Regions from separate parts of the Paenibacillus sp. A14 genome, predicted to be linked through region 3. Evidence: predicted binding sites of a transcription regulator. Region 3 holds the regulator's gene; each other region holds the start of a gene.

Region 1 (2,270 bases), on a different contig from region 3:
GAGGATTAAAAACCTGAAGAACCTGACGTTCTTTGTTAGGGGAGGTGCGGAAAACGTGGAACTTAGGCAAATTCAATATTTTATAGAGGTCGCGAAGCTGGAGCACGTCACTGAGGCGTCGTATGCGCTTCATGTTTCGCAGTCGGCGGTGAGCAGGCAGATTTTCAAGCTGGAGGCCGAGCTGGGGGTGGACCTGTTCATTCATGAGGGACGCAAGGTGAAGTTGACCCCCATTGGCCGGTTATTTCTGGGGCACATGGAGCACTTGATGAAGGTGATTGAAAGTGCGCAGCAGGAAATCAGCGAATATTTGGACCCTGAAAGAGGAACGGTGCGGATCGGCTTTCCGAGCAGTATGGCGGCGCAAATGATTCCGAAGGCGGTTTCAAGCTTCCGGGAGCGGTATCCGGCGGTGCATTTTCAGCTGCAGCACGGTTCTTACCGGGAATTGGTGGATTGGGTGGCCAAAGGCGATCTGAATCTGGCGATTATGGGTCCCGTACCCCAGCAGGAAGCGCAAATTAAAGGGACGGTGTTGTTCAGGGAAAAATTTGTCGCGCTGCTCCCGGAGAATCATCCGCTGGCGGAAGAAGACTCCGTCAAGTTGAGCGAACTGAAGGAGGACTTGTTCGTGTTGTTTCCCGAAGGGTTCGTCCTGCGCGACATCGTTGTGAAAGCCTGCGACAATCTTGGATTTCAGCCGAAGGTAGCCTTTGAGGGAGACGATCTGGACGCGATCAAAGGACTCGTTTCCGCAGGACTTGGACTGACCGTTCTTCCGGAAATCGCCCTCAGCGAGCATATTGCCTCCAGTATCGTGATTCTACCTATTACGGAGCCGCAGGTCACCCGGGACGTAGGTGTTATCGTGCCAGCGACGCGGGAGCTGCCGCCCACGGAAAAGCTTTTTTATGATTTTTTACAAGAGATCGCGACCGGGTTTGGGTATCAAAATTGAGCAGCACCGCATACTCCTCTTAAAATCGGACAAACTATGATAAAAATCTCAGATTATAGTCATTAAGTTAAAACTTAATGACTATTTTTGTTGAAAGTATGTTACAATCTATATCGGGTTGTTTACTGATTAAATGTTCAATTTTTCACTAACTCTAGCGAGTTTGGTGGGGGAATTGGGACCCTATTAACCCAAAATTCAAGCACTGTGGCTTAATGTAAAGGAGAATTGGTATGTCGGAAGCGAACACGGAAACAAAATCTGTACAAGAAACGACGGTCACGTCCAGCGACCAGGCTCAACGCGATATCGTTGATCAACTGCTCAAGCCTGAGGTTCAGGAATCCTTGACAGTCCTGGTTCAACAGCTGCCGAAATTAACCGAGCTGGTGAATATTCTGACGAAGTCTTACGATTTTGCCAAAACCGTTGCGACGGATGAAACTTTAAAGAGCGATACGGTGGGTGCGATTTCTGAAATTGCCGGTCCAGTTGTAGGCACGGTTAAAAATATTGCAGCCACCGTCATTGAGGCCAAAGACCGCGCTGATGCAAGTCAGGAAGTCATCGGTCTGTTTGGGCTGCTCAAAATGCTCAAGGATCCGGAAGCGCAAAAGCTGTTCCGTTTCGTGAACGCTTATCTTCAAGTCGCGGGTGAGAAGAGCAGACAACAAAAATAGACGCGCTATCTTTAAGGTTTTACCATCTTAATTTGTCAGAACGGAGGACGGAGAATTACTATGTCTAAACATATTGTCATCCTGGGCGCCGGTTACGGCGGCGTACTGAGCGCTTTGAATATTCGGAAATACATGACCAAAGAACAAGCACGGGTTACGGTTGTCAACCAATATCCGACACATCAAATTATTACCGAGCTGCATCGTCTGGCTGCGGGAAGCATCGCGGAACGCGCGGTGGCGCTGCCTCTCGAGAAACTGTTCAAGGGCAAAGACATCGATCTTCGCATCACCAAGGTCGACAGCTTCTCGGTCGACAACAAGCAAGTCAAATTGCACGACGGTACGGTTTTGACTTATGATGCATTGGTTGTAGGGCTTGGCAGCATCACGGCTTACTTCGGGATTCCGGGGCTGGAGCAGTACAGCATGGTGCTGAAATCGGCCGACGACGCCAACCGCATTCATCGCCATATCGAAGAGAAGCTGGCTGAATACGCGAAATCGAAGAATCCGGCGGACGCTACGATTCTGATCGGCGGCGGCGGTTTGACCGGGGTCGAGCTGGTGGGCGAAATCGCCGACAAGCTGCCTGAGCTGAGCAAGAAATACGGCATTAAACAAGAAGAAGT
Region 2 (2,270 bases), on a different contig from region 3:
TCATGATCCAGCCCGAAGTATTCGCGATAAACGGAAGCGAGATACCCCACAGCATAAAGCGGTAAAACCATTTGTTCGGCTGTTCCAGCTTTTTCCGCCAAGCCAGAAATGCCCCGTACATACCGAGAAGAATCATCAAGCAACCGGCCGCGATCATAATCCGGAAGCTCCAGAACGTCGTTCTTACCGGAGGAATATAATCGCCGGGACCATAGGTCTGCTCGTATTCCGCCTGCAGCTCGTGCATCCCTTTCACTTCACCGGAGAACTTACTGTAGGACAGGAAGCTGAGCAGGTAAGGAATTTTAACTTCAAACGTATTGCTCCCGCTCCCCGGATCAATGTGGGCGTATACGGTCCAAGGCGCGGGATCCCCGCTCTTGCCCCAAAGTCCTTCGGACGCCGCCATCTTCATCGGCTGGGTCTTCACCAGGTATTGCGCCTGCTGATGGCCGAACATAGCCGTGCCAAAGGAAGCGATCAAGCCGACGATCACGGCGATGGTAAACGATTTTTTGAAAAATTGAACATCCTGCTTGCGCAGCAGTTTATAAGCGCTGATCCCCGTGATCATGAATGCGCCGGTGGCGAAGGCCCCCAATACCGTATGAGGGAACTCGACCCACAGTTGGCCGTTAGTGATCAAGGCGAAGAAGTCGTTCATCTCGGCCCGGCCATTGTTGATTTCAAAACCGACCGGTCTTTGCATAAAAGAGTTGGCGGCCAAAATCCAGAACGCGGATACCGTCGTCCCGAGGGCTACCAGCCAGATACTAAGCAAATGAACCTTCTTCGACAGGCGGTCCCAGCCGAAAATCCAAAGACCGATAAAGGTAGACTCCATGAAGAACGCGAACAGGGCTTCCACCGCCAGAGGAGCTCCGAACACATCGCCTACGAACCGCGAATAGTCCGACCAGTTCATACCGAACTGGAATTCCTGAATAATCCCCGTGACCACGCCGACGGCAAAGTTAATCAGGAACAGCTTCCCCCAAAACTTTGCCATCTTCTTGTATTCCTCTTTGCCTTTGACGACGTACATCGTCTCCATAATCGCCACGAGCAGAACGAGCCCGATAGACAGAGGCACGAAGAAAAAGTGAAAAATAGTGGTCGCCGCAAATTGAAGTCGTGCAAGCATTAACGGATCCAACATTTTTCTTCCCTACTTTCTAATAATTCTTAACTAATGTGAATTCTATCACGGAATTGTGAGGATACACGGGATAAAAGTAATAATTTTGTGACAAGAATCACATGACAGATGTCACAATGGTGAACAAATTGCAAAAAACCTTGATGGGACGGTATTTTTTACATTGATGTCGATGTGTGAAAAATATGTGTCCGGGTAAAAGAGGGTAAAAAAAAGACCCGCTAAACGCGGGACCTTCCATCCAGTAAATGCCGGACGGTCAGCACGGGGTGGGTCCACAGCATCCGGGGGCCGGCAAAGCGCATCACCTTCTTGATGTCCTCCCGGGGCTCCGGCGCATAGCAGTGAACCGGACAGGCGGCACAAGTCGTTTTGTTTTCGCCGAAGCGGCAGTGCGTCAAACGTTTGAGAGCGTAAGTCAGCAAGTCCTCGCATTCCCGGCATAACCGGGTTGAAGGGACCGCTGGATCACTTGCCGATGTCGGGGACGCAGACGCGCTCACGCCTTCCGCCGCCTGCACTTCATACGCTTCTTGTACCCGCGAGCGGTGTCGGCTTCTGCAGTAAATGGCGATCATGTGCTGAACCGTCTTTTTTTCGCGGAGGATTCGCGGTCCTTCCCGCTCCCGGCTCAACGCTTGCTGCGTATTTTTCATGTGGTTCATGATCGTTCTCATCCTCCGATCGTAGGTAGTTTCAGTCATGATAAGTTTGGCCCGCAAAATAACGGTCATTTTGGGCCAGACTTGCCCGGCTTCGCCAAGGCATGTCCCGGCGGTCCCTCAGGCGCTCTCGGGAATCCCGCCAGCCCGGCGCTCCGGAATGCCGGCGTCTAACCGCGCTCCTTGATCGCGAAGCCCCGCTGCCACAGCAGCCAATTGGCCGCCAATAGAAGGGCGGCGTAGAGGTAGATGCCATAGCTCAGCAGCGTTGCCGCATAATGGACGAGCGCCAGGCCGCCGAGCAGCAGCATGAGCGGAATCGTACGAAGGCCGTCGCTCTGCTGCGCTGTTTCGAACCTTTCCGAGAACGGCAGCGCCTTGCTCAGATAGGCGAAGCATAGCACCGAGTACACGAGAATCGCCAGCCCGGCCACGATAAGATCGGGGAT
Region 3 (2,270 bases):
CCACCCACGGGAGAATGCTGGTCCTGTTCACGTCATACCGGATGCTGCGGCAGGTGTATGATCCGCTGAAGGAGCTGCTTGCCGGACAGGGGATCACCGTAATCGGGCAGGGGATGGACAGCGGAAGCCGAACGAAGCTGACCCGCCGGTTTCAAGGACAGCAAGCCTCAGTTCTGCTTGGCACGAGCAGTTTCTGGGAAGGCGTTGACATTCCCGGCGAGGCCTTGACGAGCCTGGCAATCGTTCGCCTGCCGTTCCAGCCTCCGAACCATCCGCTGGTGGAGGCGAAAAGCGAGAGGCTGCAGCAAGAGAAGAAGAACCCGTTCATGAAACTGTCCGTTCCCCAAGCCGTTATCCGCTTTAAACAGGGTTTCGGCAGACTGGTCCGGTCCTCGCAGGACCGCGGGATCGTGGTGGTTTATGATACTCGGATCTTGGAATCCTATTACGGTAAATACTTCTTGTATTCTTTGCCCGGACCGAAAATGGAGCATATGCCGTTGGAGCAGATGGTGCCTCGAATTTCGGAATGGTTAAACGCCGGGGAATCGTAAGTGTTCCTCAAATCGTGTAAGTAGGGGGAAATTTGATGAAATCGGAAAAAATTTCGGATGCAGTGGTTCGCCGCCTGCCGGTGTACCTGCGCTTTCTCAATGAACTCAGCCGCCGGGAGGTGCCTACGGTCTCTTCGCAGGAACTTGGGCAGAAGCTGGATTTGAATCCGGCGCAAATCCGTAAAGACCTGGCTTACTTCGGAGATTTCGGGCGCAAGGGAATCGGCTACGACGTAACGTATCTGATCGAGAAAATTCGCCAAATTCTGAACCTGGATCAGCAAATTAATGTAGCTTTGATCGGGGCCGGTAATCTTGGCCACGCGTTGTCCAATTATAACGCGTATGTGAAAGATAATATGAAAATTGTAGCGGTCTTTGACGCATCCCCCCACAAAATCGGGACGCAGATCAACCATATTACGATTCAGCCGATCGAGGAGCTGGTGGATACGGTGCGGAGCAGCAACATCCGCATCGGGATCATCACCGTACCCGATGTGGAAGCGCAGCGGGTTGCCGATCAATTGGTGGCTGCGGGAATCGGAGCGATTTTGAATTTTGCGCCAACCATCCTTAAGGTGCCTTCGGAAGTGCGCGTGCATGCGGCGGATTTCACAACCGATTTGATGAGTTTGGCTTATTATCTGGATGGCGGAAAGGAACATACGGAACATGACGCGAAAATGGCTGATTAAAGACGGTACCTTCGCGGTGCCGGATCAGAAAACCCCGATCATCCGGGGCTATATGCTGGTCGAAGGAGACCGGATCACATACGTCGGAACGGAGCGCCCGCAAGGCGTGGAAGGGGCCGAAACGTTTGACGGCAAGGGGCTGTTGTTTCTCCCCGGGTTGATCAATACGCATGGTCATGCGGCGATGTCGCTCTTGCGCGGCTATGGAGACGACATGGTGCTTCAGGAGTGGCTGCAGGAGAAAATGTGGCCGATGGAAGCGAAGTTTACCGGCGAGGATGTATATTGGGGAACGGCCTTGTCCGTGCTGGAGATGCTAAAGGGCGGAACGACCACCTTTTTGGATATGTACGACCATATGGAACAGGTAGCTTCCGTCGTGGATCAATCGGGAATCCGCGCCGTATTGACTCGCGGCGTAATCGGGCTCTGTCCTCCTGAGGTGCAGCAAAGCAAGCTGAACGAAGCGGTGAGCTTTGCGCGCGATTGGCACGGCAAGGCGGACGGACGAATCACCACCATGATTTCGCCGCACTCTCCATATACTTGCCCTCCGGATTACATTGAGAAAATTGTACAGGCGGCACATGAGCTGGATTTGCCGATGCACACGCACATGTCGGAGACGAGAGCCGAGGTGGAGCAAAATGTAGCCGATTACGGCGTCCGCCCGGTTCAGCACCTGCTGAATCTCGGGATGTTCAATCGGCCGACGCTGCTGGCCCACGCCGTCCATCTGACGGACGAGGAGATCGGCGTTTTGGCGGAGCACCGGGTAACGGTATCCCACAACCCGGGGAGCAACCTGAAGCTGGCCAGCGGCGTAGCCCGCGTGCCCGAGTTGCTCAGGGCGGGCGTTACCGTATCGCTGGGAACGGATGGACCCGCCAGCAACAATAACCTCGACATGTTTGAGGAGATTCGCCTGGCGGCGCTGATTCATAAAGGCGTGTCGGGAGACCCGACGGCGGTCCCGGCGGGAGAGGCGCTTCGCATGGGTACGGAATACGGGGCGAAG

What was found. The regulator Rex, encoded in region 3, represses fermentation and respiration genes when NADH is low (regulators of the CRP and FNR family bind a similar motif). The targets are predictions, from matches to a motif close to TTGTGAAATATTTCACAA.
Region 1: a site for Rex is predicted at 1,092-1,109, ahead of V4U88_RS05595 (DUF1641 domain-containing protein). Genes of this name have one in related genera too.
Region 2: a site for Rex is predicted at 1,245-1,262, ahead of V4U88_RS05625 (cytochrome ubiquinol oxidase subunit I). Genes of this name have one in related genera too.

The regions. Positions count from the first base shown of each region.
Region 1 covers NZ_JBAGJD010000002.1:253,982-256,251, reverse strand. The annotation lists gene V4U88_RS05600 (LysR family transcriptional regulator) at 56-958, shown strand; gene V4U88_RS05595 (DUF1641 domain-containing protein) at 1,192-1,638, shown strand; gene V4U88_RS05590 (NAD(P)/FAD-dependent oxidoreductase) at 1,699-2,270, shown strand, end outside.
Region 2 covers NZ_JBAGJD010000002.1:261,625-263,894, forward strand. The annotation lists gene V4U88_RS05625 (cytochrome ubiquinol oxidase subunit I) at 1-1,156, opposite strand, end outside; gene V4U88_RS05630 (nitrous oxide-stimulated promoter family protein) at 1,381-1,824, opposite strand; gene V4U88_RS05635 (hypothetical protein) at 1,992-2,270, opposite strand, start outside.
Region 3 covers NZ_JBAGJD010000001.1:407,581-409,850, reverse strand. The annotation lists gene dinG (ATP-dependent DNA helicase DinG) at 1-554, shown strand, start outside; gene V4U88_RS01960 (redox-sensing transcriptional repressor Rex) at 590-1,252, shown strand; gene V4U88_RS01955 (amidohydrolase) at 1,230-2,270, shown strand, end outside.